One region of the Alteromonas sp. ISO5 genome, then DNA from elsewhere that is predicted to be linked to it. Evidence: predicted binding sites of a transcription regulator. Region 1 holds the regulator's gene; the other holds the start of a gene.
What was found. Region 1 encodes NrdR, which represses ribonucleotide reductase genes. Its sites were predicted from a motif close to AAACACNANATNTNGTGTTT; they were not measured.
Positions count from the first base shown of each region.

Region 2: the regulator NrdR is predicted to act here: its motif matches at 4,364-4,383, upstream of nrdA (class 1a ribonucleoside-diphosphate reductase subunit alpha).

Region 1 is NZ_CM176572.1:5,174,102-5,190,622, reverse strand. It holds gene AC2T0J_RS23525 (PilZ domain-containing protein) at 1-1,649, opposite strand, end outside; gene radA (DNA repair protein RadA) at 1,828-3,198, shown strand; gene AC2T0J_RS23515 (PilZ domain-containing protein) at 3,195-3,608, opposite strand; gene ettA (energy-dependent translational throttle protein EttA) at 3,690-5,357, opposite strand; gene lpxD (UDP-3-O-(3-hydroxymyristoyl)glucosamine N-acyltransferase) at 5,588-6,613, shown strand; gene glyA (serine hydroxymethyltransferase) at 6,835-8,091, shown strand; gene nrdR (transcriptional regulator NrdR) at 8,150-8,599, shown strand; gene ribD (bifunctional diaminohydroxyphosphoribosylaminopyrimidine deaminase/5-amino-6-(5-phosphoribosylamino)uracil reductase RibD) at 8,605-9,735, shown strand; gene AC2T0J_RS23485 (riboflavin synthase) at 9,757-10,416, shown strand; gene ribBA (bifunctional 3,4-dihydroxy-2-butanone-4-phosphate synthase/GTP cyclohydrolase II) at 10,437-11,537, shown strand; gene ribH (6,7-dimethyl-8-ribityllumazine synthase) at 11,610-12,086, shown strand; gene nusB (transcription antitermination factor NusB) at 12,097-12,519, shown strand; gene thiL (thiamine-phosphate kinase) at 12,583-13,548, shown strand; gene AC2T0J_RS23460 (phosphatidylglycerophosphatase A family protein) at 13,548-14,036, shown strand; gene AC2T0J_RS23455 (YciI family protein) at 14,228-14,569, shown strand; gene AC2T0J_RS23450 (RNA polymerase sigma factor) at 14,578-15,816, shown strand; gene dxs (1-deoxy-D-xylulose-5-phosphate synthase) at 15,886-16,521, opposite strand, start outside.
Region 2 is NZ_CM176572.1:4,262,059-4,278,579, reverse strand. It holds gene nrdB (class Ia ribonucleoside-diphosphate reductase subunit beta) at 1-633, opposite strand, end outside; gene nrdB (class Ia ribonucleoside-diphosphate reductase subunit beta) at 648-1,772, opposite strand; gene nrdA (class 1a ribonucleoside-diphosphate reductase subunit alpha) at 1,836-4,157, opposite strand; gene ubiG (bifunctional 2-polyprenyl-6-hydroxyphenol methylase/3-demethylubiquinol 3-O-methyltransferase UbiG) at 4,586-5,299, opposite strand; gene gyrA (DNA topoisomerase (ATP-hydrolyzing) subunit A) at 5,590-8,271, shown strand; gene serC (3-phosphoserine/phosphohydroxythreonine transaminase) at 8,408-9,493, shown strand; gene aroA (3-phosphoshikimate 1-carboxyvinyltransferase) at 9,490-10,779, shown strand; gene cmk ((d)CMP kinase) at 10,959-11,630, shown strand; gene rpsA (30S ribosomal protein S1) at 11,747-13,417, shown strand; gene ihfB (integration host factor subunit beta) at 13,504-13,791, shown strand; gene AC2T0J_RS19100 (lipopolysaccharide assembly protein LapA domain-containing protein) at 13,914-14,168, shown strand; gene lapB (lipopolysaccharide assembly protein LapB) at 14,174-15,334, shown strand; gene pyrF (orotidine-5'-phosphate decarboxylase) at 15,334-16,038, shown strand; gene ald (alanine dehydrogenase) at 16,131-16,521, opposite strand, start outside.

The DNA.
Region 1 (16,521 bases):
CTAACCAACACCCGCATATTCAGATCGCCAAAATATTCGCCGTCGATTTCTATGCGCAGGCCGTTAATCGAGATATCTTCACTAATACCGTTAATGACTTGCCCTCTGGCTACGACCTGCACCGCGGTGCGCAATAAATAGCGGGTTTCCATGCGCTGTTCCTGAAATTTATAACGGAACGCTTTTATCTCTGCCGGCGGGCGATTGCGGGCATGCCCAAATAGTTTTAAGGCTTTTAATTGTGCGCGGTCAATTTTAATCTGACTGAACTGTAACTGTTCCCGGTCGGAGGTTATATCGGTTATCTGTACAGCGTAAGCCAGATTTTGTAACCGCGCCATCAGGCGAGGAGCTGGTTTAGCATTCTGGCGCTTAACTTTAGTGCCTACATCGTCGGGTAACGACAGCGGCGCGTAAGCATCCTCGGGCGATACTTTCACAATCCCTAATTTGAAAACACGCCAACTGACTTTTCTGGCGCCAAAGCCAATAAACAATTCACTCAGCGCCGGGTGACGAGCCAGTTCGTCACTAGAAGCGGAATAGAAATAAATTTTGCCATTCTGAATATGGTTAAAGCTGTATACATATAGCGCCGGGGCTTCATGTTTACTTTGAATTAATTGTTTTAAACGGTCGCCGGTAAGTAAATAACCGAGACGCAATTCATCGTCTTCGTCATTCCAGTAGCTCAGAATATGGCGGTTTAAATCGTTGGCCATGGCAAATCGTGCCAGCGCCCGGCCTTCTTTAACTTCGATAAACACAGGCAGGGTCGGACAACTGGGCGAGAAGTACTGCTCGCAGGACTTATTCATAATGGCGTCTATAGTATTATCCATATTCACCTTGTAGCGCCGTTTGTTGCCGTGGATGAACTTGTCGATGAACTGGTCGAAGTGGCCGTTGGGGGTGTCCTGCAACCGTTTCATTTGCAGAAACTGAAACTCTTTTTTGCGGGAAATACTGACTACCTGGTACTTAATAGCCATTTTTTTATCCAGCGAGTATTCGGTTTCAAGGCCGCGAAAATACACGCCAATTTTTTCGCCTGGCTTAAAGAGTTGCTCTTTTGAAAGTTTTATCTTCATGCCTTTGGCGGAAATATCCACGCTGGTAGCACGTAGACTGTTATTGCTTTCAGTGAAAACTTCCAGTGCCACCGCAAAGTTCATGCGTTCTTCATTACGCTTAGCGTAGTTCAACAAATTAATATTGGGCACATCAAACTGCGAAAGACTATTACTGCTTTTTTCCGGTAGCTCTGTGTCATGCTCGTTGCGGGCTTCGGCCTTTTCACGAATAACCCGAAAGTTATTCTCAGTGGCCATTACCGCTTCATATACGCCAAAGCAGTACAAACCAAACATCCGAACCTGTTGTTCAAATACCTCTATCGCCACATCATCCAGATAATGCTTGATGCCATCGTATTCGTACAGTCGGCATTCTCCATCTACCTGACCGCGTAAATCGATGGCTCGCATGCAGGGGCGCGCCAGTCGCTTTACTTCCATTTTTATCAAAAAGCGCTTTTCTTTGGCAATATGAGAAGCAACCTGCTGAAGCACCTGATTGAACTCGGGTTCTTTTACCATAGGTTTCAGTTGTTCTATTATCTGCGCGTACTGCGATAAATCCTGATTCATGCGAGGTTTTGCTGTGTCCCTGACGGCTTTTTAGTATATTAACGACTTATCGGCAAAATAACTGACTACATTAACGTGGAGGTAATTCTGCTGTTCCCTAAGTGATGGGTTCTGACACCAGAAGCACATCCTTGTTAACGAAATCATAATACTTATATTTGTAGAAACCAATTGATTTATGGCGAAACGAAAAACAGCTTTTGTATGCTCTGATTGCGGTGCGGAATTTCCGCGCTGGCAGGGCCAGTGCAGCGAATGTAAAGCCTGGAATACTATCTCTGAATTTGTGGTCAGTCCGGCTAAATCCACGGTCAAAGGTAACTTTGCCGGTTATGCCGGTCAGACCCATAGTCAAATCCAGACGCTGAATGAAATTAATGTAGAGGATTTACCTCGTTTCAGCTCTGGTCTGAAGGAACTCGACCGGGTGTTGGGCGGCGGTATTGTTCCCGGCTCGGCCATTTTAATAGGTGGTTCACCGGGCGCAGGCAAAAGTACGTTGTTGCTGCAGGTAATGTGCCAGCAGGCAACCACTAAGTCTGCGCTTTACGTGACCGGTGAAGAATCGCTGCAACAGGTAGCGATGCGCGCCAGGCGTTTGGGCCTGCCCGATGACAAGCTCATGATGCTAGCTGAAACCAATGTCGAAATGATTTGCGATCTGGCGTTAAAGCAAAAGCCGCAGATGATGGTTATTGATTCCATTCAGGTAATGCATGTCTCTGATGTCCAGTCGGCACCGGGCAGTGTGTCTCAGGTTAGAGAAAGTGCTGCGTACCTGACCCGCTTTGCCAAACAACATCATATTGCGATGTTTATTGTTGGCCATGTCACTAAAGACGGCAGTCTGGCCGGGCCGAAAGTGCTAGAGCACTGTATTGATTGCTCCATGATGCTGGAAGGGGAGAGTGATGGACGGTTCAGAACCTTGCGCAGTCATAAAAACCGTTTTGGAGCAGTCAATGAGCTCGGCGTGTTTGGCATGACAGACAAAGGGGTTAAGGAAGTTGGCAACCCCTCTGCTATATTCCTTAGCCGCGGCGATAGTCAGGCCCCGGGCTCAGTGGTAATGGTTATCTGGGAAGGCACCCGCCCTTTACTGGTTGAGATCCAGGCATTGGTTGATTATTCCCAGCTCAACAATCCTCGCCGCGTCACCGTGGGTCTCGAGCAAAACCGGTTAGCCATGTTGTTAGCCGTGATGCACCGCCACGGCAATGTGCAGATGAATGATCAGGATGTGTTTGTTAATGTGGTGGGTGGCGTAAAGGTTAGCGAAACAGCCGCCGACCTGGCTTTACTCGTCGCCATGATATCCAGTTTCCGAAACCGCGCTTTACCCCGTGAACTGATAGTCTTTGGCGAGGTTGGGCTGGCTGGCGAGATCCGGCCGGTACCTAACGGTAGTGAACGTTTAAGTGAGGCGGTTAAGCACGGCTTTAAACGAGCTATTGTGCCAAAGGCCAATGCACCGAAAAACAAAATTGAGGGTTTAACTGTGATCCCGGTAACCAAACTGAGTGATGCGTTAGAGGCTCTCGATGCCTAGGTCGATGACAGTGATGCGGTGATCTTGCCGACCAGGGTTTCAAGCTCAGTGGTGTCAAGGTCGTCCTGACCGCTATTCAATAGCAATAAACGCCGTAGTGAGCCTAAATCGTCTATTGAGATATGGGTAATGCGGATCCCGGCTTCGGTTGATTCGCCGTTCTCCGGCGACTGATCCAGGCGGATTATTTCGCCGCTAAGAGAAATTAGCGGACTGTCTTCATTAGCCTTAAAGTTAAGCCCGACCTTGCCTACTGCAGGCAAGCTAACGTCTGCAGGCAGCCGGGCCACCCTCAATCCCTGCAATGATACGTCAACGACTTCTACTGGTATGATATGACCCTGCGCGGTAATAAGTTGCCCTGACAAATAAATGCCAACCCGTTGAAAAAAACGTTTTTCTTGTTGCATGGTAAACCTGATTCCTGTTTTTACAAACGGGCTATGCACCCTCAGTTATTAGTGTAGTGCATAGCCTGATGTTTGGCCGGTTTACTTACTGATACGTTTGTATTTCAATCGGTGTGGCTCAACCACATCCTGACCGAAGTTAGCTTTTAACCAGCTTTCATAGTCGTTGTAGTTACCTTCATAGAAGTTAATTTTGCCTTCGTCGCGGTAATCGAGAATATGGGTGGCAACACGGTCGAGGAACCAACGGTCGTGCGAGATAACCATGGCGCAGCCGGGGAACTCCAACAGAGCGTTCTCCAGTGCCCGCAGCGTTTCTACGTCCAAATCGTTGGTCGGTTCGTCGAGCAGTAGTACGTTACCACCCGCTTTTAACAGCTTGGCCAGATGTACCCGGTTGCGTTCACCACCGGATAAATCCTTGATGAATTTTTGCTGGTCAGTGCCCTTGAAGTTAAAACGGCTGCAATAGGCGCGGCTGTTAAGTTCAAAATTACCGATACGAACGATGTCCTGACCGTCGGACAATTCCTGCCATACAGTATTGTTGCCATCCATGTGATCACGGAACTGTTCAACGCTGGCGATTTTAACCGTATCACCAATGGTGACTGAGCCGGCGTCTGGTTGTTCTTTGTCGGTAAGCATTCTGAACAGGGTCGATTTACCGGCACCGTTGGGGCCGATAATGCCAACGATAGCACCCTTGGGTACCGTGAAAGTCATGTCGTCGATAAGGACACGATCACCGTAGGATTTTTTCAGGTGCGCAACTTCGATGACCTTATCACCCAGGCGCTCACCCGGCGGAATAAACAGTTCATTAGTTTCGTTGCGTTTCTGATAATCACCACTTGATAGTTCTTCAAACCGCGACATACGCGCCTTGCTCTTTGCCTGGCGACCTTTGGGGTTAGTACGTACCCACTCAAGTTCCTGTTTGATGGACTTCTGACGGGCATTCTCGGTGCGCTCTTCCTGTTCAAGACGCGCCTCTTTTTGCTCCAGCCAGCTTGAATAGTTGCCTTCCCATGGAATGCCGTGACCACGGTCCAGTTCCAGGATCCAGCCTGCCACGTTGTCGAGGAAATAACGATCGTGGGTAATGGCCACTACCGTCCCCTCGTAGTCGTGCAGGAAGCGTTCTAACCATGCGACGGATTCGGCATCCAGGTGGTTAGTCGGTTCGTCGAGCAGCAGCATGTCGGGTTTTTCCAGCAGCAGGCGACACAGCGCTACGCGGCGGCGCTCACCCCCAGACAGTTTGCTGACATCGGCATCCCACGGTGGCAAACGCAGTGCATCGGCGGCACGTTCCAGCGCGTTTTCCAGGTTATGTCCGTCTTTGGTCTGGATAATGGCTTCCAGTTCGCCTTGCTCTTTGGCAAGGGCATCAAAGTCGGCATCCGGATCGGCGTAAGCGGCATACACTTCGTCAAGGCGTTTCAGCGCATGGGCAACATCTGCCACGGCTTCTTCAATATTGCCACGCACATCTTTGGTTTCGTCCAACTGAGGTTCCTGGGGCAGATAACCAATATTGATGCCGGGCTGGGCACGGGCTTCACCTTCAATCTCGGTGTCAACACCGGCCATAATGCGTAGCAGCGTGGATTTACCAGCGCCGTTTAAGCCCAGTACGCCAATTTTCGCGCCGGGGAAAAAACTCAGTGAAATGTCTTTTAGAATCTGACGATTAGGTGGCACAATCTTGCCCACCCGGTGCATGGTATATACGTATTGTGACATGCTTGGTCCTGGCTTTTTAGAAAGTCGCTATTGTAATCAAAGACGCAGCTACTTGGTAGGCGTCTGCGGCTTATAGGTTAGTACAAAGTGGTATTTTTTAAATCCCATGTGAGCCAACCGGTGATTTTTTTTGTAAACTACCCCTATCGGAAACAGGTTTAATGCCCGGCAGGCTCAATTGCCGCTTTCATACGTTGTCGGGTACACCCAGAATTAATGAAGGATTTTTCATGCCAGCACAACCTCAAGCGCTGTCTTTAGCTCAACTTGCTGAACAGGTTGGTGGTGATGTCCATGGCGACGGTTCAGTTATGCTATCCGGCGTCAGCACTCTGAGCAGTGCAACATCTTCTCACATTTCTTTTTTAACTAACGGTAAATATCGTTCTCAACTACAGTCGACTGAGGCTGGTGCCGTTATTTTGCATCCCAACGAAGCGGAAAATTGCCCGCTGCCCGGCTTATTGCATAATAACCCCCATGCCGCCTTTGCCCGCATTGCACAAATATTTGACACTACGCCCGGTGTGGCGGTAGGTCAGCATAAAACCGCCGTTGTCGCCGACTCGGCCAAGCTGGGTGACAACGTAGCTCTGGGCCCGTATTGCGTTATCGAAGATGACGTAGTGCTGGGCGATAATGTGGTGATTGGTGCACACACGGTGATCAGTCGTGGCTCGCACATTGGCAACGGTACGGTAATTCATCCTCATGTCACGGTGTACCATGGTGCTCGTATTGGTCAGCGGGTACGTATTCACAGCCAGACAGTGATTGGAGCCGACGGCTTTGGTTATGCCAACGATGCGGGTACCTGGTTATCCATTCCGCAGACCGGTTCGGTGGTCATTGGCGATGACAGCCAGATTGGCGCATCCAGTACCATCGACCGCGGTGCCCTGGACGATACCATTATCGGTAAGAATGTGATAATTGATAACCAGGTGCAAATCGGCCATAACTGTATTATTGGCGATCACAGTTGCATTTGTGGTGCTACTGGCATAGCTGGCAGTGCGACCATTGGCAAGTATGTCATTATTGCTGGTGGTTGCGGTATTGGCGGTCACCTGACCATTTGCGATAAAGTGCAAATTACCGGTTACACCATGGTAATCAGTGACATCAAAGAACCTGGCGTCTATTCATCAGGTCAACCGGCTATGACAAATCGAGAATGGCGCAAAAATGCAGTTCGCAACCGCCAGTTAGAACAACTTTTCGACCGTGTAAAACAACTGGAAAAGAAAGACTAAGCGCCTTCTGGTCAAGGCCTGCCATGCTTTCTTTGCATGCCGGGCCTGTGCATCTGAGCAGACTGCACAGGCCAACTGTAATCCGCCGTTGACAGCCAGTTTGCGCTATTACTGTTCGGATTTGTCATAAATCAGCCACAAAGCAGTATACATAGCACGTAAAATGACTAGAATATGCGTCTCTGATTTTACGCGACCCCAAAACGCAGTAAGGAGCCTTCATGTTACCGCGCCAAATGAACATTGCCGATTTTGATCCGGAATTAGCCGCAGCGATTGATAAAGAGAATCAACGCCAGGAACACCACATTGAGCTGATTGCCTCAGAAAACTATTGCAGCCCTCGAGTAATGGAGGCCCAGGGGTCGCAGTTAACCAACAAATACGCCGAAGGTTATCCTGGTAAGCGTTACTATGGTGGCTGCGAACATGTAGACGTTGTTGAAGACCTGGCCATTGAGCGTGCCAAGCAACTGTTTGGTGCGGAATATGCCAACGTGCAACCGCACTCTGGTTCGCAGGCAAACTCTGCAGTCTTTATGGCGTTGCTTAACGCCGGTGATACGGTACTGGGGATGAGCCTGTCTGAAGGTGGGCACTTAACTCACGGCGCCAGCGTTAACTTTTCTGGTAAAACCTACAATGCAGTGCAGTATGGTTTAAACGAAGAAACCGGCGAAATCGATTACGACCAGGTTGAAGCGCTGGCTGAAGAGCACAAGCCAAAGATGATTATTGGTGGATTTTCTGCCTACTCGGGGATTGTTGACTGGCAGCGTTTCCGTGCCATTGCCGATAAAGTGGGTGCTTTCCTGCTGGTGGATATGGCTCACGTAGCGGGTCTGGTTGCTGCAGGGGTATATCCTAACCCACTGCCACATGCACACGTAGTAACCACTACTACGCATAAAACTCTGGCTGGTCCACGTGGTGGCCTTATCCTGTCTGCCTGTGGTGATGAAACCATCTACAAAAAGCTTAACAGCTCAGTCTTCCCGGGTAATCAGGGTGGTCCCCTGTGTCACGTTATTGCTGCTAAAGCGGTTGCGTTTAAAGAAGCTCTGCAGCCAGATTTTAAAGCTTATCAACAGCAGGTTGTTGCTAACGCCAAAGCCATGGTAAGCGTGATGCAGGAGCGCGGTTATAAAATCGTTTCCAACGGCACCGATAACCACCTGTTCCTGTTAGATCTGATTGATAAAGATATTACCGGTAAAGATGCCGATGCAGCCCTTGGCCATGCTAACATTACTGTTAACAAGAACTCTGTACCGAATGATCCACGTTCACCGTTTGTGACCAGTGGTTTGCGTATTGGTACACCAGCGATTACCCGTCGTGGTTTTGGCGAAAACGAAGCCAAGCAGGTTGCCGGCTGGATTTGTGACGTACTGGATAACATGGGCGACGAGAGCGTGGTTGAACGCGTTCAGAAAGAAGTGGTTGAGTTGTGCTCACGCTTCCCGGTATACGCCTAATCCGAGGAATTGCGGCTCAGTGGTTACTGGCTGAGCCGGTTACTAAGCAGGAGCGTTTATGCATTGCCCCTTTTGTTCTGCCGAAGAAACCAAGGTTATTGATTCCAGGTTAGTCGCTGAAGGACATCAGGTGCGCCGGCGCCGGGAGTGCGCTGAATGTCATGAACGCTTTACTACTTTTGAGAGCGCCGAACTGGTGATGCCGCGGGTAATCAAACGCGATGGTACCCGCGAGCCTTTCAACGAAGACAAACTGCGCGCAGGTTTACAACGGGCACTGGAAAAACGCCCGGTAAGCACTGAAAAAATCGAGCAGTGTGTTTTGCAGCTAAAATCCACACTACGGGCAACCGGCGAGCGTGAAGTTGAAAGCGAGTTTCTGGGCAACCTTATTATGGACGCTCTAAAGGAACTGGATAAAGTGGCTTATGTTCGGTTTGCCTCGGTGTATCGTTCTTTCGAAGATATTAAAGAGTTTGGTGAAGAGATAGCCAGACTGGGGGATTAAATCCCATGCAATGCCTCAACCCTACCCCTGCCTCCGATGAATACTGGATGGCAAAAGCCATTCAACTGGCTGCCAGGGGACGCTATACCACCTCTCCCAATCCCCGTGTTGGCTGTGTAATCGTCAAGGATAAAATCTGTATCGGGCAGGGGTATCATATTCAGGCAGGCACGCCGCATGCCGAAGTGCATGCGCTGGTTGCCGCGGGTGACAACGCCCGCGGCGCAACTGCCTATGTTACCCTGGAACCCTGCAGTCATACTGGCCGCACACCGCCTTGCGCTGATGCGCTGATCAAAGCCGGTGTGGCGAGAGTCGTTGTGGGTATGACCGATCCGAATCCACAGGTGAGCGGCAACGGAATTGAACGTATTAAAGCTGCGGGAATTACCGTCACGCAGGATGTGTTAGCTAAGCAGGCCAGGGCGCTTAATCCAGGATTTATCAAACGGATGCAACAGGGCCTGCCGTGGGTGAGGGTCAAGCTGGGCGTAAGTCTGGATGGCAAAATAGCGCTGGCCAATGGAGAGAGTAAATGGATCACCGGACCCGCCGCCCGGCGTGACGTGCAGCGACTGCGGGCGCAAAGTTGTGCCATAATTACCGGTAGTGGTACGGTGATTGCCGACAACCCGAGTATGCTGGTACGGCCGGAACAGGCCGAGTTTGGGCATTATCCGCTATCTGCGGTACGACAACCATTACGGGTGGTGATTGATTCACAGGAAAAGCTCACACCAAACTGGCTGATGTTTAATGATGGACATCCGGTACTGCTTATTAATCGGCATTTCCGAGCGGGGTTCAGTCAGGACGTTGAACAGTGTCAGTTACCGTTGTCCGCAGAAGGGAAAATTGATCTACACCTGTTGCTCGTTGAATTGGCTGAACGCGGTATTAACGAGGTGTTAGTGGAGTCGGGTGCAGGACTTGCCGGCGCGTTTATGGATAACAACCTGGTGGATGAGCTGATTGTTTATCAGGCGCCTAAACTGTTGGGAGATAAAGGCGTATCCATGCTGACGTTACCGCAATATACGCAGGTAAGTGCAGCGGTGCACTTGAAATTAACCGACATCAGACATATAGCAGAAGACATCCGGTTGACCTACCAATTAGCTGTCGACAAGTCATAATACAGAACACGAGAAGACATTATGTTCACTGGAATTATTGAAGCGCTCGGAACCATCGAATCTATGGTTGATCAGGGTGAGTCCATCCGCCTTAAAGTAGGCGTTGGCAAGTTGGATATGTCCGATGTGGCACTCGGAGACAGCATTGCCACCAATGGCGTTTGTCTTACTGTTGTCGACTATAGCCCGCATCATTATAGTGCGGACGTTTCTGCTGAGACTATCCGCCTGACCGGTTTTGCTCAGTATAAACCGGGCACCCAGGTTAATCTGGAAAAAGCCATGCAGGTAAGCTCCCGCTTCGGTGGGCATATTGTCTCCGGGCACGTTGACGGAGTGGGCGCAGTTTCGCGCATCATAAAACACAGTGACTATGTTGAAATCTGGATCGACGCGCCGGATGATCTGGCCAGGTATATTGCCCACAAGGGGAGTATTACAGTTGATGGCGTTAGTCTTACAGTAAATAAAGTGAACGGCAGCGAGTTTATGCTGTGGATCATTCCCCATACGCTGCAGGAAACGGTGCTGGGCACCTATAAAACCGGTACCAGAGTGAATTTGGAAGTGGACGTTATCGCCCGCTATCTGGAGCGACTGATGTTGGGCGACAAAGCCGCCAGCAAAAAAAATGATATCAGTCTGGAATTTCTCGCCGAACACGGCTATCTAAAAAAATAACCCTACAAGACACAATATTTATGGCACTTAATAGCACCGCTGAAATAATCGAAGATATCAAGCAAGGCAAGATGGTCATCCTGATGGATGACGAAGATCGCGAAAACGAAGGCGATATCATCATAGCCGCCGAGCATGTCACCCCTGAAGCCATTAACTTTATGGTAAAACACGCCCGGGGCCTGGTGTGTTTACCCATGACCGCAGAGCGCTGTCAGCGTTTAAACCTGCCATTGATGGTAGACCGCAATAAAGCCCAGTTCTCGACCAACTTTACGGTTTCCATTGAAGCAGCTGAAGGGGTCACCACCGGCATTTCTGCTGCCGACCGGGCTACCACGATTTTGGCGGCGGTAGCTAAGGATGCGCAGGCAAAAGACATCGTTCAGCCGGGACACATTTTCCCCCTCATCGCCAAAGAAGGGGGCGTACTTAACCGGGCCGGTCATACTGAGGCTGGTGTAGATCTGGCGCGGCTAGCTGGTTGTGAACCCGCGGCGGTTATTGTTGAAGTATTAAATGACGATGGCAGCATGGCTCGCCGTCCACAGCTCGAGGCCTTCGCAGCAGAACATGATATTAAAATTGGCACCATTGCCGATCTGATTGAATACCGCAACCTGAACGAAACCACGATTAAGAAGGTATCCAGTTGTCAGCTACCCACCCAGTACGGCGAATTTGAACTGCATACCTTTAAAGATGTTATCGACAACCAGTTGCACTTTGCCCTGAAGAACGGTGATATTCAGGCTGAGGAGCCAACCCTCGTGCGGGTGCATCTGCATAACACACTGAGCGATTTACTTGGCTCCACCCGGGGAATTTCTCGCTCAATGAGCCTGCCCGATGCAATGCAACAAATCGCCGAAGAGGGTGGTGTACTGGTGTTGCTGGGTAAAGAAGAAGATCTGGAATCTCAGCTCCAACGGTTCGCAGCTGAAGACCGCGGTGAGCAGCCGGTAGGTAAAAACTGGCAGGGCTCTTCGCGCACAGTAGGCGTGGGAAGTCAGATTCTGGCCGCCATGGGCGTGCAGAAAATGCGATTATTAAGTAAACCCATTAAATATCACGCCCTTTCCGGTTTTGGCCTGGAAGTTGTTGAGTATATTCACGACTAACGATTGGGTTTTGGCGCTGTTGTGGTATACTTCGCGCCGTTTTTGACACGGGATTCATACGGGATTTGGGCTATGCAGGTTATCGAAGGTAATATTCGCGCAACAGGTAAGAAATTTGCCATTGTTGTTTCACGTTTTAACAGCTTTGTGGTTGAAAGTTTGTTGGAAGGTGCGCTGGACACTCTGGAGCGTCATGGTGAAGTCAGTGATGAAGATGTCACGCTGGTTCGCGTGCCTGGTGCTTATGAGCTGCCAGTCGCAGCAAAAAAATTAGCTGAATCTAAGAAGTTCGATGCCATTATTGCCCTGGGTGCCGTCATCCGTGGTGGTACACCGCATTTCGATTTTGTTGCCGGTGAGTGCAACAAGGGTCTGGCACAGGTTTCACTGGAATACGGTTTACCGGTTTCTTTTGGTGTGATCACCACTGACTCTATCGAACAAGCCATTGAGCGCTCTGGTACCAAAGCCGGTAACAAAGGCGCTGAAGCTGCTCTGGGCGCACTTGAAATGGTGAATGTAATGTCTGCCCTAGACGACCTGGCATAAGGAAACTACCGTGAAAGTTTCTCCTCGCCGTCGGGCCCGTGAAATAGCGCTGCAAGGCGTTTACTCCTGGCAAATGACCCATAACCAGATCGACCAGATTGAACTCGCCCTGGCGACTAGCAACGACATGAAAAAAGTAGATATGAACTATTTTCAGTTATTGTTACGCGGGGTTGTTCGCAGTGCGTCTCAGTTAGACAGTACGATTAAACCCTACCTTGGTCGTTTGCCCGAAGAGCTGGATCCTATCGAAAAAGCGATTATACGGTTAGCCACTTATGAACTAACCGAACAAGTCGATGTCCCATACAAGGTAATTATCAACGAAGCCATTGAACTGGCTAAATCTTTCGGCGCCGAAGACAGCCATAAATTTGTCAATGGCGCACTGGATAAAGCGGTTAAAACCCTGCGTCCTCACGAGCGCGGCTAAACCTGCTACGTTGAAACCAGAGCAGGATGCTCTTCTTTTAAATTCTCAACTTTCCGGACTACTGTGAAAGAGTTTGATCTGATAAAACAGTACTTTGCCCAACGTGGTCACGTCAGAAAGGACGTGATCCTTGGAATAGGCGATGACTGTGCTGTGACCAAAGTACCCGATAACCAACACCTCGCCATCACTACTGACACGCTTATCAGCGGTGTACATTTCCTTGCTGATGCACCGGCGCGTTCCGTCGCTTATAAGGCGGTCGCGGTAAACCTGAGTGATCTGGCGTCCTCAGGTGCAGAGCCTGCGTGGATAAGTTTGTCGCTGTCGTTGCCGTCTTATGATGAAAACTGGATAGATGAATTCGTTAACGGCCTGTACGAATTAACTGAATATTACTCGGTGCAGCTGATCGGTGGTGATACGGTCACCGGACCACTGGCATTAACGATTACCGCCCAGGGCTTTGTTCCACCAGACACCGAGTTACGCCGCAGCAACGCCAAGCCCGGCGACTGGGTTTACGTAACCGGTAATCTGGGTGATGCCGGTGCTGGACTGGACATCCTTAAAGGCGAAATCGAAGCCGTCGGCGAGCACCGTGATTACCTGATTAACCGTCATTATTATCCGACCCCAAGGGTGATGGCCGGGACATCCCTGCGTCGTACAGCTAATGCCTGTATTGACGTGTCTGACGGGCTGGTGTCTGATCTGGGTCATATTCTCAAGATGTCTGGCTGCGGGGCGACTGTTCATGTTGACCGTCTACCCGTGTCATCGGCTCTTTTTGAGACCGTAGGGGCCCAGCAGGCTTACCGGTATGCCCTGGCAGCCGGAGATGATTACGAACTGGTCTTTACCGTTAATGAAGAGCAACGTGGCAATCTGGAAACCTCACTGACTAACGCTAATGTGAAAGCAACCTGTATTGGTCAGGTAAATGGTTATGCCGGTCAACTGGACCTCAGATTGTACGATGAAAAATACGTGCTCAGTGAAAGCACCGGTTATGAGCACGAGTTTTAATGGATAAAGCGCTGCGCAAGCGGGTATCAATGAAAAATCCGGTGCATTTTCTGGCACTAGGGTTTGGCAGTGGACTAATCCCACTGATGCCAGGTACCTTTGGTTCGCTGGCCGCATTGCCACTGTTGATCCCGTTTATCTGGCTTTCACCTTATGCACTGCTGATTGCAGCGGTGCTGGCCAGTGTTATAGGAATTTATCTGTGTGGTAAAACTGCTGATGACATGCAGGTGCATGACCATGGCTCCATTGTCTGGGATGAAGTGGCTGGCATCTTACTTACCTTCTTATGGGTACCTCTGACTCCAATCACGGTGTTATTGGGCTTTGTGTTATTCCGCTTTTTCGATATTTTAAAACCCTGGCCAATTAAACCTATCGATAAGTATCTGGCCGGTGGACTGGGTATTATGCTGGACGATATTGTGGCTGGAATTATGTCGTGTATCAGTCTACATGCAGTATTGTTCATCACTGGGCTTGCATAACCGGCCCCTGTTTTGTGCGAAGTCAGGATGATTGCCTGAGACTGCTACCACCTCTCGTGTCCCCCTTTATATCGATCGCACCTTTAATTTTTTTCGTGTTAGTTGTCGAATATTGCTATGTTCATTCGACAATAGAAAACAGGCGATAATGCTTGTCATACGATTAACGTTTTAAAGGGAGATAATAGACGATGCAATATATGTTACTCATTTATGGTCAGGAAGGGGCTGACGATGTGGATATGGATACCCTGATGGAGCAGTATTTTGCCTTTTCCAACGAAGTTGCGGAAGCGGGCGTTCTTGTCGGTGGCGAAGAGTTGGCACCGCTAGCCACAGCGACCTCTGTGCGCGTCAGAAATGGACAGACATCTATTACTGATGGCCCTTTTGCCGAAACCAAAGAAGCGCTGGGAGGATATTACATACTGGATTGTGACAATCTGGATGAGGCGATCAGCTGGGCCGCTAAAATTCCCTCGGCCAGATATGGTACGGTGGAAGTGCGGCCTGTCGCGCAACATCAGCAGTAACCATAGCGGTGATAAGTAAAACGATTGACCGCGTATTGCGAGGTGAGCATGGCCGCATTGTTGCGGCCATGTTGTGTTTTACCACTGATCTGGATTTGATTGAAGATGCATTGCAGGATGCCTGTTTGCAAGCCTTACAGCAATGGCCTGCTGATCAGCAACCTGATAACCTCACAGCCTGGTTGATTACCGTTACCAAGCGACGACTCATAGACCGCCTGCGTAGCTATGAGTATCAGCACAAACATCCCTATGGCCAGTCGATTATTGAAATTGCCGAATCTGACGAAGAAGTTGAAATTGATAGTCATAAACTCAACGACTTACAGCTAAAACTCATTTTCACTTGTTGTCATCCGGCCATTGCGCGTGAATCAAGGATCGCGTTAACCTTAAAGCTGTTTGGTGGCTTATCTGCGAATGAGATTGCCAGAGCATTTCTCACGTCTGAGTCAACCGTGCTACAACGAATAACCCGTGCAAAACGTAAAATTGCCCGCGCAGGTATCCCTTTTGTCATCCCTAGTGAGCAACAGATAACAGAAAGACTGCCAGGCGTACTGGAAGTTATTTATCTGATGTTCAACGAATCTCATACGGCATCGGCTGGCTGTCGTCTAATAAGAGAAGATATGTTCGATGAATCAATGCGTTTGGCGAAAATACTTTACAGCGCGACCTTAGATCCGGAAGCCGGAGGGCTTTTGGCTTTGATGTTATTCCATGACGCCCGTAGTTCGGCGCGGCAAGGCCAACAGTTAGCATTCATTGCATTAAGTGAGCAGGACAGGTCCCTGTGGAATACGGAACAGATACATCAGGCGCATACGCTATTATCGTATAACCTTAAGCAAGGTGCGGTCGGACCGTACCAGTTGCAGGCTGCTATCTCCGGTTTGCACGCGCAGTCTCTAACATGGGAACAAACCGACTGGCAACAGATTCATGCGCTTTACCAACTTTTATGCAAGGTACAACCCGGGCCGGTAACATCTTTAAATAAATGTGTAGCGCTAGCATTTAGCGGAAACACTAAAGAGGCTTACGAACAACTCCTCGAACTTGAAATGGCACTCACACAGTATCAGCCATTTTTCGCCGCCAAAGCCGAATTAGCTCAACGACTGGGCAAATACAATGAAGCCATTAGCGCCTATCAACAGGCTATTGATATGAGTACCAATCAGGTTGAGCGAGACTATTTAGTGAGTAAATGTAACCTCGTCCGCCATTTCTGTTCAGTATAAGCAGGTATAGCGAATGACTGGTGCAGGTTTGCAGAGATCAGGCACCTAAAACAGGTACCTGACAGGCGATCAAGCCAGGTAAGCGTTAACTTTGCTTATAATACCCGCGCTATCCAGTCCGAGTTCGGCGTACATTTCTTCCTGGGTTCCTTGCAGAATAAAGCTATCAGGCAGGCCAAGGGTCAGCACATCGGTTTTTAACCGGTTTTGCATTACGTATTCGCTTACCGCGCTGCCTGCACCACCCATAATGCAGCCATCTTCCAGTGTGACGAAGCATTCATGATCGGCTTTCAGGGCGTTAAGCACGTTGGTGTCCAGGGGTTTCACAAAACGCATATCCACCAGTGTGGCATCCAGTGCTTCAGCTGCAGCTTCGGCAAACGGCAGTAACGTACCAAAGTTTAACAGCGCTACCTTTTTACCGGTTCGTAGTGTCCGGCTTTCGCCAAGCGGCAGTGCTGCCATGGTTTCATCCGGAGTAATGCCTTTGCCGGCTCCGCGCGGGTATCTCACCGCCGCCGGGGCATTGGCCATATGACCGGTATAAAGCATCTGACGACACTCGTTTTCATCCGACGGGGTCATGACAATCATATTTGGAATACAGCGCAGGAAAGCGATATCGAAGGCGCCTTGGTGAGTTGGGCCGTCCGCGCCAACAATACCCGCCCGGTCGATGGCAAATAACACCGGCAGATTCTG
Region 2 (16,521 bases), 910 kb from region 1:
GACATAAAAGCGTATTGCCTCCAAGGCATTTACGGATTGCATACACAGGAAAAGTTTCTTTTTTAATTCTCGCAACGTAATATCGTGAATGTCCCCATCTACTTCAAATACGCCTTCTCCTCGTGTTTGATAGAGTTGTGTGGCAAAAATCAGATCATCATAATATTTAGATACATCTGTTGCTCTTTTTTGAATTTCAGAGTTCTCAACGATGTCATCAAAAACTGGGCTTGGATCTGAGAAAACATTGCGCAAAATATGTGTGTACGACCTGCTGTGGATAGTTTCAAAGAACGACCATGTTTCGATCCATGTTTCCAACTCAGGTATTGAAACAATAGGTAGGAACGCAATATTTGGACTACGGCCTTGTACCGAGTCGAGTAAAGTTTGATATTTCAGGTTGGATATGAAAATGTGCTTTTCTGCATCTGAAAGTTTTTGGAAGTCGATACGATCTTTAGATACATCTACTTCTTCTGGACGCCAGAAAAATGAGATCTGTTTTTCAGTTATTTTTTCGAAGATTGCGTGTTTTTGTTGGTCAAAGCGAGCAACGTTAACAGGATTTCCGAAAAACATTGGCTCAATTAGTTGATTATTTTTTACTTGGTTGAAGGTACTAAATTTCATCTGTCAAAACTCCCTTATGCTGCCAACTTCGATGGTTCATCATAGCAATTTAACGGGGATTTTAGCCTGTGAACATTTAATTCTGATTCCTGTGGTGCTACCTGAACGTTGTCGGAGATCAGGTAGCTATTCATCCATGGCAGCGGATTAGACGTTACTTCATAGGGCTGGCCCATGCCGATAACCGCCATACGCTGGTTAGCAATGTATTCAACATACTGACACAGAATTTCTTTATTCAGGCCAATCATAGAACCATGCTGGAACAAGTATTCAGCCCATTGCTTTTCCTGCTCTACCGCTTTCATAAAGATTTCTTTTGCTTCATTGGCGCATTCCTGCGCGATTTCAGCCATTTCAGGATCATCTTTCCCTTTGGCCCACAGATTCAGAATATGTTGCGTGGAGGTAAGATGCAGGTTTTCATCGCGGGCAATCAGGCGGATGATTTTGGAATTACCTTCCATGAGCTCACGTTCAGCAAACGCGAAAGTACAGGCAAAGGATACATAAAACCGAATGGCTTCCAATGCGTTTACCGAGTTCATGCACAGATACAGCTTTTTCTTCAGCTCGCGCATGTTAACCGGGTAGGGCTGACCATCGTTGGTATACATCCCTTCGCCCTGAGTTTGCCATAGCTGAGTAGCATAAATCAGGTCGTCATAATACTTAGAGATATCCGTTGCACGACGCTTAATTTCTTCGTTCACCACGATATCTTCAAAAATGCTGCTCGGATCAGTAAACAGATTCCGCAGAATATGCGTGTAGGAGCGAGAGTGGATCGTCTCGAAGAACGACCAGGTCTCTACCCAGGTTTCCAGTTCTGGCAACGAGATAATCGGCAGGAATGCGATATTAGGACTGCGGCCCTGCACCGAATCAAGCAGTGTCTGATATTTCAGGTTAGAAATGAAAATATGCTTTTCTGGCTCGGTCAGTTTTTGAAAGTCGACCCGGTCACGGGTGACATCCACTTCCTCCGGGCGCCAGAAAAAGCTAATTTGCTTTTCGATGAGCTTTTCAAAAATGGGGTGTTTTTGTTGGTCGTAACGGGCTACGTTAACCGGGTTACCAAAAAACATCGGCTCATCGAGCTGATTCACATTTTGCTGATTAAACGTGGTGTATTTCATGTTTTATTATCACTTCACTAGCGCAATAAGAAGCCCGGCAGGCGCCGGGCAAATGAACAATGGTTATATTTTACAAGCACCACCGGCGCAATCGTCGTCGTCTTCAATCACGACTTCCTGAGCGGCTGGTTTGGCTGCTGCGGCGGTAGTTGTTTCAACCGGGGCATCGGCAGCACCGTCACGGGTGTTATGGTAATACAGCGTTTTAACCCCCAGTTTGTAGGCGGTCAGCAGGTCTTTAAGCAACAATCGCATCGGTACCTTGCCATTCTCATACTTAGACGGGTTATAGCTGGTATTGGCTGAAATCGTCTGATCGACGAACTTCTGCATGATTCCGCATAGCTGCAGATAGCCATCGTTAGACGGGATATCCCACAGCAGTTCATACTGGTCTTTCAAGCGCTCATATTCCGGTACAACCTGCTTAAGTACGCCGTCTTTACTGGACTTAACGCTGATATGGCCGCGCGGCGGCTCAATACCATTAGTGGCATTAGAGATCTGCGATGAGGTCTCTGATGGCATCAGTGCTGACAGTGTAGAGTTACGCAAGCCATACTCTACGATGTCTTTACGCAGACTCTCCCAGTCAAGGTGCAGTGGCTCATTACATACTGCATCCAGGTCTTTCTTATAGGTATCGATTGGTAGTACGCCCTGCGAATACGTGGTTTCGTTAAACTTAGGACATGCGCCTTTCTCTTTCGCCAGGTTGTTCGACGCTTTAAGCAGATGATACTGCATGGCTTCAAAGGTTTTATGCACCAGGCTGTTGGCACTGAAGTCTGAGTACTTCACGCCGTTCTTCGCCAGGTAGTAAGCAAAGTTAATCACACCAATGCCCAGTGTACGACGACCCATAGTGGCATTGTAAGCGGCCGGTACCGGGTAATCCTGATAATCTAACAAGCTGTCCAGTGCACGAACGGCCAGGTCAGACAGTTCTTCAAACTCATCCAGTGATTTAATGGCGCCTAAGTTAAAGGCAGACAGCGTACATAACGCGATTTCACCATTTTCGTCGTTAACGTGTTCGAGCGGCTTGGTTGGCAGCGCGATTTCAAGACACAGGTTGCTTTGGCGAACCGGCGCCACTTTCGGATCGAACGGGCTGTGCGTATTACAGTGATCCACGTTCTGCAGATAAATACGGCCGGTGCTGGCACGTTCCTGCATAAACAAGCCAAACAATTCCATGGCTTTAATGCGTTTTTTGCGGATTGACTCGTCCTGCTCGTACTTAACGTACAGCTCTTCGAACTTAGGCTGATCGGCAAAGAAAGCGTCGTACAGGCCAGGCACGTCAGATGGGCTGAACAGCGTGATGTAGTCGTCTTTCATCATGCGTTGATACATCAGCTTATTAAACTGAACGCCGTAGTCGAGGTGGCGCACACGGTTTTCTTCTACACCACGGTTGTTTTTCAGTACCAGCAGTGATTCAACTTCCATATGCCATAACGGATAGAACAGCGTTGCTGCACCACCACGAACACCGCCCTGAGAGCAGCTCTTAACCGCTGTCTGGAAGTACTTATAAAAAGGAATACAACCAGTATGGAAGGCTTCACCGCCGCGAATCGGGCTACCCAGTGCACGAATACGTCCAGCGTTAACACCTATACCAGCGCGCTGACTCACATATTTAACAATCGCACTGGCGGTAGCGTTGATTGAATCAAGGCTATCGCCGGTTTCAATTAATACACAAGAGCTAAACTGACGGGTAGGGGTACGCACACCCGACATGATCGGGGTAGGCAGAGACAACTTAAAAGTCGATGTGGCATCGTAAAAACGACGCACATACTGCAGACGAGTCTCTTTCGGGTAGTTGGCAAACAAACAGGCCGCTACCAGAATATACAGGAACTGAGCACTTTCGTAGATCTCACCAGTGACACGGTTCTGAACCAGGTATTTACCTTCCAGCTGTTTAACGGCCGCATAGCTGAAATTCATGTCACGCCAGTGATCGATATAGCTATCCATCTCGGCGAATTCTTCCGGTGTGTAGTCTTCTAACAGGTGAGTATCGTATTTACCCATATCGACCATACGGGCCACATGGTTAAACAACTTAGGTGGCTCAAATTCACCAAACGCTTTTTTACGTAAGTGGAAAATCGCCAGACGTGCTGCCAGATACTGGTAATCCGGAGCTTCAGTTGAGATAAGATCCGCCGCTGATTTAATTAGGGTTTCATGGATCTCGGCGGTTTTGATACCGTCGTAAAACTGAATGTGGGCTTTAATTTCTACCTGTGAAACAGAGACATTGTTGAGTCCCTTTGCTGCCCAGGTAATAACTTTGTGAATTTTCTCCAGATCAATGGGCTCTTTTTCACCATTGCGTTTGGTGACTGATAAATTGTCATTCATTTTTGTGGCCGTATGTCAGTTAGCGCTATTCGCGGGGCAAGTTTGCACTGCCCAATTTGTTTTAAATTATTAATTTCGAAGGGATCCATTGGCGATCACTCCGATCCGTGAATGTTTATTCCGCCTGAGAAATACCTACATCAGTCGATTTTTTAAACAAGACTGCTATCGGATAAACACAAGATAGTGAGGTTTTGACTTTAATGCAACCCAATATCTGGTGCTTAATTCAGCGATCAAATGAAGGCCGGCAAAAGGTTAGTATTGACTAACCTTTTACGTTTGAACAAAGCAATATTTGACTGAATGCAAGCACTTTAGATTTTTTTTGCGATCGCTTAAAACAATTTATTCCGAATAATTAATTTTTATAAAAATGCGATATATAGTGCTCAATTAAAAATCAGGACACTATATCTTGTGTGTCGTCAAGATTTTTCACATTGCAAAATATAGTTGACGTCAACGTTCCGATCGGATAGTACAAACGCCTGATTGAAGGGATCATAATGCAAACCGGTGGCTGCTCGGGTAAACAATCCCGCCTGATCGGCTATTTTCATTAACTCAGACGGTTTCAGGAAGCGCTGGTACTGATGCGTACCTTTCGGCACCCATTGTAATACATATTCCGCTGCCAGAATGCCCATCAGATAGGCTTTAAGATTACGGTTTAATGTAGAGAAGAACACCTTGCCGCCAGGTTTTACCAGCTTGGCACAGGCACTGATAACCGAAGCCGGGTCGGGCACATGCTCAAGCATCTCCATACAGGTTACCACATCAAAGGATTCGGGCTGTTCGGCGGCCAGGGTTTCAACACTCACGCAGCGATAATCCACTTTAACACCCGTTTCCAGGCTGTGTAGCTGAGCAATTTCCAACGAGGCACTGGCCATATCTATACCGATAACCTCGGCCCCGCGTTGTGCCAGCGACTCCGCAAGAATGCCGCCGCCACAGCCTACATCGAGAATCTTTTTGCCGAATACCCCTTCGCATGTTTCCTCTATAAAGGAAAGGCGTAACGGGTTGATGGCATGTAAAGGTTTAAACTGCCCTAGGGGGTCCCACCAGTGGGCTGCGATTTCAGAAAACTTGTCGATTTCCGTTTGATCTACATTTTGCTGTGTTTCTGTCATGAGCGTGAGTTTTTATCTTACCTGAAGTTCAAAATCCGCTTTACATTACCGCAAATTGGCAATCTGCACATGGCTTATTTACGACCTGGTTTGGCAATCGCGCAAAAATTAAACGCTTAGGAAATAAGTGAAGGTAAGGATGCATTAATCACTACATAAATGCTGATTTGGGTGATAAACTCATTGGTTAATTAGAAGACCCCCAATGCGTGATCTAAGGGGATCCGGGCGCAGGATCGTCAGGTATCTGCAGGATTGCGACAAACTTATAATAAGGGACCAAGCAGTTTATGACTGATAACGCCAAAGAAATTCTCCCCGTTAATATAGAGGAAGAGCTCAAAACGTCGTATCTGGATTATGCGATGAGCGTTATCGTTGGGCGCGCGCTGCCCGACGTACGTGATGGCTTAAAACCAGTACACCGCCGTGTACTGTTTGCCATGAATGAGTTGAAGAATGACTTTAACAAACCTTATAAAAAGTCTGCCCGTGTGGTGGGTGACGTCATCGGTAAATATCACCCTCACGGTGATTCTGCCGTATACGATACCATCGTTCGGATGGCGCAGCCTTTCTCCTTACGCTACATGCTGGTTGACGGACAAGGTAACTTTGGTTCGGTCGACGGCGACTCCGCCGCTGCAATGCGTTACACCGAAGTGCGCATGGCAAAAATTGCCCACGAGCTGCTTGCTGATTTAGACAAAGAAACGGTAGATTTTGTGCCTAACTATGATGGCACAGAGCACATCCCGGACGTATTACCAACTAAAATTCCTAATCTGCTGGTAAACGGGTCTTCGGGTATTGCTGTAGGGATGGCAACTAACATTCCACCGCATAACCTCACCGAAATTGTGAACGGTTGTATTGCTTTAATTGACGAGCCATCCCTGGATGTCGATCAGTTAATGGAATACATTCCAGGTCCGGATTTCCCAACTGCTGCATTAATCAGCGGTCGAAAAGGCATTGTTGATGCTTACCGGACTGGTCGCGGTAAAATCTACATGCGTGCCCGTGCTGAAATCGAAACCGAAGACAACGGTAAAGAGACTATTATCGTTACGGAAATTCCGTATCAGGTAAACAAAGCCCGCTTAATCGAGAAGATTGCCGAGCTGGTTAAAGAAAAACGTATTGAAGGCGTTTCTGCATTGCGCGACGAGTCTGATAAAGACGGTATGCGTATCGTTGTTGAAGTAAAACGCAACGAGTCGGCTGAAGTCCTGCTTAACCACCTGTATGCCAATACCCAGATGCAAACCGTATTTGGTATTAACATGGTGGCGCTGGATAACAACCAGCCAAAAGTGTTTAACCTAAAAGAAATTCTGCAAGCATTTGTTCTACACCGCCGTGAAGTGGTTACCCGCAGAACGGTATACGAGCTGCGTAAAGCGCGTGACCGCGCGCATATCCTTGAAGGCCTGGCCATTGCGCTGGTTAACATCGATCCGGTGATTGAGCTGATCAAAGCCTCACCAAGTCCGTCAGAAGCGAAACAAGCGTTAGTGGCTTCTGGTTGGGAGCTCGGTGATGTAGCAGAGATGCTGCAACGGGCCGGTAATGATGCCGCGCGTCCTGACTGGCTGGAGCCTGAATTTGGAATTCGTGATGGCAAATATTACCTGACTGAGCAACAGGCTCAGGCCATTCTTGACCTGCGTTTACATAAATTAACGGGTCTTGAACACGATAAAATCCTCGACGAATACAAGCAACTGCTTGAGCTGATTGCTGAGTTACTTCACATTCTGGGCAGTCCTGAGCGTCTCATGGAAGTGATTCGCGAAGAGCTGGAAAAAGTACGTGACGAGTTTGGTGATGAACGCCGTACAGAAATCACGGCGGCCAGCCACGATATTGATTTAGAAGACCTGATCGAACGTGAAGAAGTGGTGGTAACCCTTTCTCATGAAGGTTACGTGAAATACCAGAGACTGTCAGAGTACGAGGCGCAACGTCGCGGTGGCCGCGGTAAATCAGCCACCAAGATGAAAGACGAAGATTTCATCGAGAAACTGCTGGTTGCCAATACTCACGATCACATCCTGTGTTTCTCAACCCGCGGTCGACTGTACTGGTTGAAGGTATATCAGTTGCCACTGGCCAGCCGTAATGCCCGTGGTCGTCCGATTGTCAATATTCTGCCGTTGGAAGATGATGAGCGTATCACCGCGATTCTGCCCATTAAAGAATTTGAAGAAGACAAGTTTGTCCTGATGGCAACTGCCAACGGTGTGGTGAAGAAAACCAGCCTGACCATGTACTCTCGTCCTCGTTCAAGCGGTATTATCGCCGTTAACCTGAATGAAGGTGACGAACTGATTGGGGTTGCTATTACCCATGGTGACGACGACATCATGCTGTTCTCTGATGCCGGTAAAGTCGTACGCTTTAATGAGAAGCTGCGCGATTCTGAAACCGGCGCCGTTAAACTGGATCCGGAAACCGGTGAAGAACTGCTAGCGTTGCGTCCGATGGGTCGTACTGCGACAGGTGTGCGTGGTATTAAGATGCCTGATGGCCAGAAAGTGGTGTCGTTAATTGTGCCTCGTGGTGAGGGTGCGGTACTGACCGCCACCGAAAACGGCTACGGTAAACGTACGCCGTTGGAAGATTACCCGGCTAAGAGCCGCGCAACCCAGGGGGTTGTGTCAATTAAAGTCTCAGACCGTAACGGCAAGGTAGTTGGTGCGGTACAGGTAGATGAAAACGACGAAATCATGCTAATCAGTAATGCGGGCACGCTGGTAAGAACCCGGGTGAGTGAAGTGTCTACCGTTGGGAGAAACACCCAGGGGGTGAGACTGATCCGTACCGGTGACAACGAGCAACTGGTTGCATTACAACGCATTGAAGAAATCGAAGACGCCGAATTAATCGAAGACGAAGGCGGCGAAGCAGAAGCCGTCGATACCAACGCCGCACAAGACGGCGCAGATGAGTCAACGACAGACGAATAATCCTGCGTTAAAGGATACAACAAGCATCGCAAGCGGCTCTTAGTGCCGCTTGTTTTTTAGTGTATGAAAGCATTATTCCTCCAGTCGTAAGATTGCTGGTATGTAATAGTGCTTCCTGACAGTATTTAAGAAGCTCATGAAAAACGTATTCAATTTTAGTGCTGGCCCGGCCATGCTGCCGACCGCAGTGATGGCGCAGGCACAACAGGAATTTATTAACTGGCGTGACAGTGGCTGCTCGGTGATGGAAGTGAGTCATCGCGGTGCAGACTTTATCGAAATTGCCGCTACGGCCGAACAGGATCTGCGCGATCTGATGAACGTGCCGGAAAACTATAAGGTCCTGTTTCTGCAAGGCGGCGGGCGCGGGCAGTTTGCTGCGGTTCCGCTAAATATTTCAAATCAGGATGATATCTCTCTGCATTTGGTGAGTGGCTCTTGGTCTAAAGGCGCGGTAGCAGAAGCGTCAAAGTATAATAATGCCAAAGTGATTGGCGAGGTCGTCGATCATAACGGTTATCAGTTTATGCCGAAGCCAGCAGCTGCCGACATCGACCAACGCGCGGCTTATCTGCATTTTTGCCCGAATGAAACCGTAGATGGTATTGCCTACAAGTGGTTGCCGGAGGCCGGTGATGTGCCTTTGGTCGCAGATATGTCGTCGAATATTTTGTCTGGGCCGGTGGATGTGAGCAAATACGGTATTATCTATGCCGGTGCGCAGAAGAACATTGGTCCGTCTGGCTTATCTGTAGTGATTGTACGTGAAGATTTGGTAGGCAAGGCCCGCCAGAGCACGCCGTCGATTTTCGATTACGCACTGATGGCCAAAAATGACTCCATGTATAACACACCGCCTACCTTTTCTTGGTATCTGGCGGGGCTGGTATTTAAATGGCTCAAAGCACAGGGTGGTGTAGAAGCTATGGCCAGCCTCAATCAGCACAAAGCGGATACACTGTATAAAGCCATTGATGATTCGTCGTTTTACCGAAACAACGTGCATCCGGAAAACCGCTCGATTATGAACGTACCTTTCCATCTGGCCGATCCGGCGCTGGATAAAGTGTTCCTGGAAAAATCCAAAGAAGCCGGTTTAATGTCCCTTAAAGGTCACCGCTCAGTAGGGGGGATGCGTGCCAGCATTTATAATGCTATGTCTATTGAAGGGGTAGAAGCCCTGGTAAGCTTTATGAAGGACTTCGAGGAGCATCACGCATGAGTGCAGAGCAGTTAACGTTACAGCCGGTCAAAAAAATCGACGGTACCGTCAACGTGCCGGGCTCAAAAAGTCTGTCTAACCGGGCCTTATTACTGGCGGCGTTGGCAAAGGGCGAAACCCGCCTGACTAACCTGCTCGACAGTGACGACATCCGCCATATGCTCGATGCGCTCAAATTACTGGGTGTTGAGTACAGTCTGAGCAAAGATAAAACAGCGTGTAAAGTCACTGGTTTGGGCGGTGCTTTTGCTGTTGAAAAACCACTAAGTCTGTTTTTGGGGAATGCCGGTACCGCGATGCGCCCTTTATGCGCTGCGCTGGCCGCTTCTGATGTGACCGTTGAACTTACCGGTGAACCTCGTATGGAAGAACGTCCCATAGGCGACCTGGTTGATGCGTTACGGGAAGCGGGTGCAGATATTGAGTATTTAAAAAATGCCGGTTATCCGCCGCTTAAAATTAACGGCAGCCAGTTGACGGGTGGTGAACTGTCGGTAGATGGCAGTGTATCCAGCCAGTTTTTGACTGCGCTGTTAATGGCGGCGCCGTTATTCGCTGAAGATACGACAATCTCGATTAAAGGCGAGTTGGTCTCCAAGCCGTACATCGACATTACTTTGGATACCATGGCCAAATTTGGTGTATCGGTAGAGAACCAGGATTATCAGCGTTTTGTGATTAAAGCGGGTCAGCAGTATGTAGCGCCTGAAACCTTTATGGTGGAAGGGGATGCTTCATCCGCCTCTTACTTTCTGGCGGCTGGCGCTATTAAAGGTGGTACCGTTAAAGTAACGGGCATTGGCAAGCAAAGCATACAGGGCGACATTCGTTTTGCTGATGTGCTGGAAGCTATGGGCGCGAAAGTGGAATGGTTTGACGACAGTATCGTTATTCATGGTGCGCCGCTTAAAGGGATAGACATGGATATGAACCACATTCCTGATGCAGCCATGACGATTGCTACTACCGCGTTATTTGCTGAAGGTGAAACCTGTATCCGCAACATTTATAACTGGCGTGTAAAAGAAACCGACCGGTTATTAGCAATGGCCACGGAGCTGCGCAAGCTTGGTGTGGAAGTAGAAGAGGGGCACGATTATATTCGGGTAACGCCAGGCGCTACATTACAACATGCAGCCATTGATACCTATAATGATCACCGTATTGCCATGTGTTTTTCACTGGTATCCTTAAGTGATACGCCGGTTACAATTAACGATCCCGGTTGTACAGCCAAAACTTTCCCCGATTATTTCACCCGGTTTGCCACTATCTGTCATCGTTAAGACAGATTTAACCTCTACTATCTAATGTGCTGGTCTGAGGGCCAGCACGCGTTAGTTACAGACTTAGGTATTATCCCGGGTATTTATTGACGTGTATCATTGCCTATTTGGCTTACACGGGTATAATTGCCGCCGTTTTCGAGTTCTTATTAACATTTTATTAAATAACTGGAGCAGGTATGCATCCAATACCCGTAGTAACGGTAGATGGTCCGAGTGGCGCAGGGAAAGGCACACTTAGCGCATTGATCGCTGAACAACTGGGTTGGCACCTTTTAGACAGTGGCGCAATTTATCGTGTTTTAGCCGTTGCTGCTATGCACCATGACCTACCGGTAGACGACGAAAGTTCAATTGTACCGTTGGCCTCAGGGCTTGATGTGAGCTTTGAAACTGACAACGACCAGCGCCGTGTGGTACTGGAAGGTGAAGACGTCACCGATGATATTCGCACCGAAGAAGTGGGCGCTGCCGCGTCCCAGATTGCTTCGCTGGCGCGGGTGCGTGAAGCACTTTTACGCCGTCAGCGTGCGTTTCAACAAACGCCAGGCCTGATTGCCGACGGTCGCGACATGGGTACCGTAGTGTTCCCTGATGCCAATGTAAAATTATTCCTGACCGCCAGCGCTGAAGCCCGCGCGGAGCGTCGCTATAATCAGTTGAAAGATAAAGGTCTGGATGTTAATATTGCGCGCCTTTTAACCGATATCAAAGCCCGGGATGATCGCGATGCGAATCGTTCTATTGCACCATTGGTACCGGCAGAAGACGCTGTAGTGATCGATTCAACAGATTTGGATATAAACCAAGTCTTTGAAAGTGCAATGGAAATAATCAATTCCAGGCTGTAAAGCCGGGGCAGGTTAACCATTGCAATCGTTGTCACAGGAGGTGACGACTTTGTTTAATAACCCCACGTTATCTGGATCGAAATGTGGATGTCAACCTAAGTTAATTACTAAATCATATGACTGAAAATTTTGCACAACTTTTTGAAGAGAGCTTACAAGAACTGGAAACTCGCCCTGGTTCAATTGTAAAGGGTACTGTAGTTTCAATTGATAAAGACATCGTTCTTGTTGACGCTGGTCTCAAATCAGAAAGTGCTATCCCAGCTGAACAATTTAAAAATGCCGAAGGCGAATTAGAAATCGCGATCGGTGACGAAGTCGACGTAGCGCTAGACGCAGTAGAAGACGGCTTTGGTGAAACTATCCTGTCTCGTGAAAAAGCTAAGCGTCACGAAGCATGGGTTGAGCTGGAAAAAGCTTACGACGATAAAGCCACTATCAAGGGCGTTATCAATGGTAAAGTTAAAGGCGGTTTCACTGTTGAAGTTAACAGTGTTCGCGCGTTCCTGCCAGGTTCACTGGTTGACGTACGTCCGGTACGTGACACGACTCACCTGGAAGGCAAAGAGCTTGAGTTTAAAGTAATCAAGTTAGACGCCAAGCGCAACAACGTTGTTGTTTCTCGTCGTGCTGTTATCGAAGCTGAAAGCAGTGCAGAGCGTGAAACGCTGCTGGCTAACCTGGAAGAAGGCCACGAAGTTAAAGGTATCGTTAAGAACCTGACCGACTACGGTGCGTTCGTCGATCTGGGCGGTGTTGACGGCCTGCTGCACATCACTGACATGGCTTGGAAGCGCGTTAAGCACCCAAGTGAAATCGTAAATGTTGGTGACGAAATCAACGTTAAAGTGCTTAAGTTCGACAAAGAAAAGCAACGTGTATCTCTGGGCATGAAGCAAATGGGCAACGATCCATGGCAAGAAATTGCACAGCGTTACCCGGAAGGCACCAGGATCACTGGCCAGGTAACTAACCTGACTGACTACGGTTGTTTCGTAGAGATTGAAGACGGTGTTGAAGGTCTGGTTCACGTTTCTGAAATGGATTGGACTAACAAGAACATCCACCCATCTAAAGTTGTTAACCTGGGTGATTCTGTGGAAGTTATGGTTCTTGAAATCGACGAAGAGCGTCGTCGTATTTCTCTGGGTCTTAAGCAGTGCATCGATAACCCTTGGGAAACTTTCGCTAAGTCACACGAAAAAGGTGACAAAGTGTCTGGTAAGATCAAGTCAATCACTGATTTCGGTATCTTCATCGGACTTGATGGCGGCATCGACGGTTTGGTTCACCTGTCTGACATTTCATGGAACAAGTCTGGTGAAGACGCGGTTCGTGACTATAAGAAAGGCGACGAAATCTCAGCGGTTGTTCTGCAAGTCGACCCAGAGCGTGAGCGTATTTCTTTAGGCGTTAAGCAAATCGAAGAAGATCCGTTCAACAAGTATCTGACAGATACCAAGAAAGGTGCTATCGTTACTGGTACAGTTACAGCAGTTGATGCCAAAGGCGTTACTGTAAACCTGGCTGAAGAAGTTGACGGTTACATTCGTGTAGCTGATCTTTCTCGCGACCGTATCGAAGATGCGTCAGAAGTGGCTAACGTTGGCGACAGCATCGAAGCGAAGTACACCGGTGTAGACCGTAAGAACCGCATCGTAAACCTGTCTGTTAAAGCGAAAGACCAGGCTGACGAGAAAGAAGCAATCGATAAAGTGAACCAGCAAGACGACGCTGGCTTTGCGAATGCGATGGCTGAAGCTTTCAAAGCAGCAAAAGGCGAATAAGCTTTTTGATACATCAGGTATACGGTAAATGCCGTATACCTGTTGATGTGGCTGTTTGATGGATTGAATGACAAAGAGGTTTACACATGACCAAGTCTGAATTAATTGAGCGGCTCGCTGATCAGGCACGCCATATCCCGGCAAAGGAATTAGAAACAGCTATCAAAGAAATGTTGGAACAGATGGCGCAAACCTTACAAAAAGGTGACCGTATCGAAATCCGCGGATTTGGTAGTTTTTCTTTGCATTACCGCGCACCTCGTGTGGGTCGTAACCCTAAAACCGGTGAAACGGTGGAGCTGGACGGCAAGTACGTTCCGCACTTTAAGCCTGGTAAAGAGCTACGTGACCGGGTGAATGATTCAATTGCCTGATGAATATCTGCACAGATAAAAATAAAAAGCACTGTTAACAGTGCTTTTTTTGTATGTGAATGCTGTAACACTACCCACATTTTGCTATCCTGATTTTAATTTCTTCATTTAGGATTACACTTTTGAAAGGCTTGGCATTTTTACTCTGCATTATTGCGATTCTGGTACTGGCGATTGCCGTTGGTTCTCAAAATGATGCTGTAATATCAGTGAATTACCTGATTGCTAAGGCTGATATGACCGTCGCATCTCTGATTGCCATTGCATTAGGGCTAGGCGTTGTCGTAGGTGTTTTGGCTATTCTGAGTAGCTGGCTTACGCTCAGGGTTAAGCTAATGCGGGCACAGGCTAAGCTTAACAAACTACAGAAAGAATAAGCACTATGCTGGAGTTGTTATTCTTACTGCTGCCGGTAGCTGCCGGTTATGGTTACATAATGGGCCGAAACAGTGTTCGTCAGGCGCAGCGTAAACAATCCAGTATCCTTTCTAAACACTATTTTCGTGGTTTAAATTTCCTGCTTTCCGATCAGCCCGACAGGGCCGTGGATACGCTAATTAAAATGATTAACGTGAACAGCGATACGGTAGAAACACATATCGCCATGGGGAATTTTTACCGCCAGCGCGGCGAAATAGACCGCGCCATTCGCGTACATCAGAATTTGGTAAGCCGCGACGAAATACAGTCTAGCCAACGTGAATTAGCGTTGAAAGAGCTGGGCAGGGACTACATGCAGGCGGGGTTCCTGGAGCGTGCAGAAGGCGCATTTGTGAGCCTGCTTAACTCTGATAAGCATTTCGAATTTGCGCAGCAGCAACTGTTTGCCATATATCAAACTACCAAAGAGTGGGGCCGCGCTATCGAGCTGGCCGAAAAGATGCTGGCCGAGAACGACAGCATTCGTAGTAAGCTAGCCCATTTCTATTGTGAACAGGCGCAGCTTGAACTGGATAATGAAGACATACCAGCCGCACTATCTGTGTTACAAAAAGCTGTGAATGTGGATGAACAAGCCGTCAGGCCCTGGTTAATGCTGGGTGAAGTCACCTTCGATCAGGGGCGATTAAAAGAGGCTGGTGAATACTTAGTACAGGTCGCCAATCGCGATAAAAACTGGTTTATCGAAGCGGTGCCGCTGCTTGAACAGATTGCCAGTGAAACCGGTGACTGGCAGAAATTTGAAAGACTGCTAAACGATAACTGGGTACAAAGTGCTACCTTGTACCTTGCTATGGTGGATGTGTTCTCTAATAAAGGAGAAGTGCAATACGCGGCCGACTATTTATTTGAACAACTGCAGAAAACGCCGACCATGCGTGGCTTTCATCGCTTGATGCAGTTGTACTGTGAGTTAAGTGATGATGCAAATGCCAAGGCGACCTACCAGCAGTTAAGACAGCTGGTTGCCAAGCAAATTGAACAGCGCCCGAGATACCGATGTAAAAGCTGTGGTTTTTCCGGTCGCAAATTATATTGGCTATGCCCATCCTGCAAAAAGTGGGGGGTTGTTAATCCCATTAGAGGTCTAGACGGAGAGTAATGAGAATGAACCAAGCAGCCCGTGTGATAGTCGCATTGGATTTCGATGACGTCGATAAAGCCATGGACCTGGTAAGCCAGTTGGATCCCAGTGTCTGTAAGCTAAAAGTCGGCAAAGAAATGTTTACCCTGTTTGGGCCGGAATTTGTCAAATCCCTCATCGCTAAAGGGTTTGATATTTTTCTGGATCTTAAATTTCATGATATTCCAAACACCGTGGCTAAAGCCTGTAAAGCAGCGGCTGAGATGGGCGTGTGGATGGTAAACGTCCATGCCAGCGGTGGTAAGGAAATGATGATGGCAGCTAAAAAGGCCATTGCCGAATCATCACATCCGCAAACCAAACTGATTGCTGTTACTGTGTTGACCAGCATGGATCAGACGCAGTTAAACGATGTAGTTCCTGAAGTGACACCGGCAGAGCAGGTTAAAAAGCTAGCGCAATTAACCGCAGACAGCGGCCTGGATGGTGTGGTGTGTTCCGCTAAGGAAGCCGTAATGTTGCGCGAAACGCATAATGACAAGTTTCTGTTAGTAACACCGGGGATACGTCCGGTGGGTGCAGATGTAGGCGACCAAAAGCGTGTTATGACCCCCGTCGATGCTATCGACGCCGGTGTCAGCTATCTGGTGATGGGACGGCCAATTACGCAAGCAAAAAAACCACTAGCCGTGTTGCAGGCTGTTAATCAGAGCCTGTTGTAATCGCTCAAATAAAATAAAGGGGTCAGAGTTAATTAATGCTAATTTAATGTACTCTGACCCCTTTATTTGTTTAGTTGAATGACTCTTGTTTTCTAGGCGAGGGCATCCATGGCCGGGGTGTACTGAATTGCTAACTGATCGCCCAGCGCTTCAACCACAGCTTTATAGGTAACTTTACCTTCGTGAACGTTCAGGCCATTTAACAGGTGGATGTCTTCTAACATCGCCTGCTTAGGCCCTTTATTAGCTAATGCCAGACCAAATGGCAGGGTAGCATTGTTGAGTGCCATGGTAGAAGTACGGGCAACGCCGCCAGGCATGTTAGCTACGCAGTAGTGCACTACACTGTCTACGATATACACAGGATCCTGGTGAGTGGTGGCTTTGGATGTAGCAAAACAGCCGCCCTGGTCAATAGCCACATCTACGACTACAGAACCCTTTTTCATATTGGCAATATGTTGCTCATTAAGCAGTTTAGGG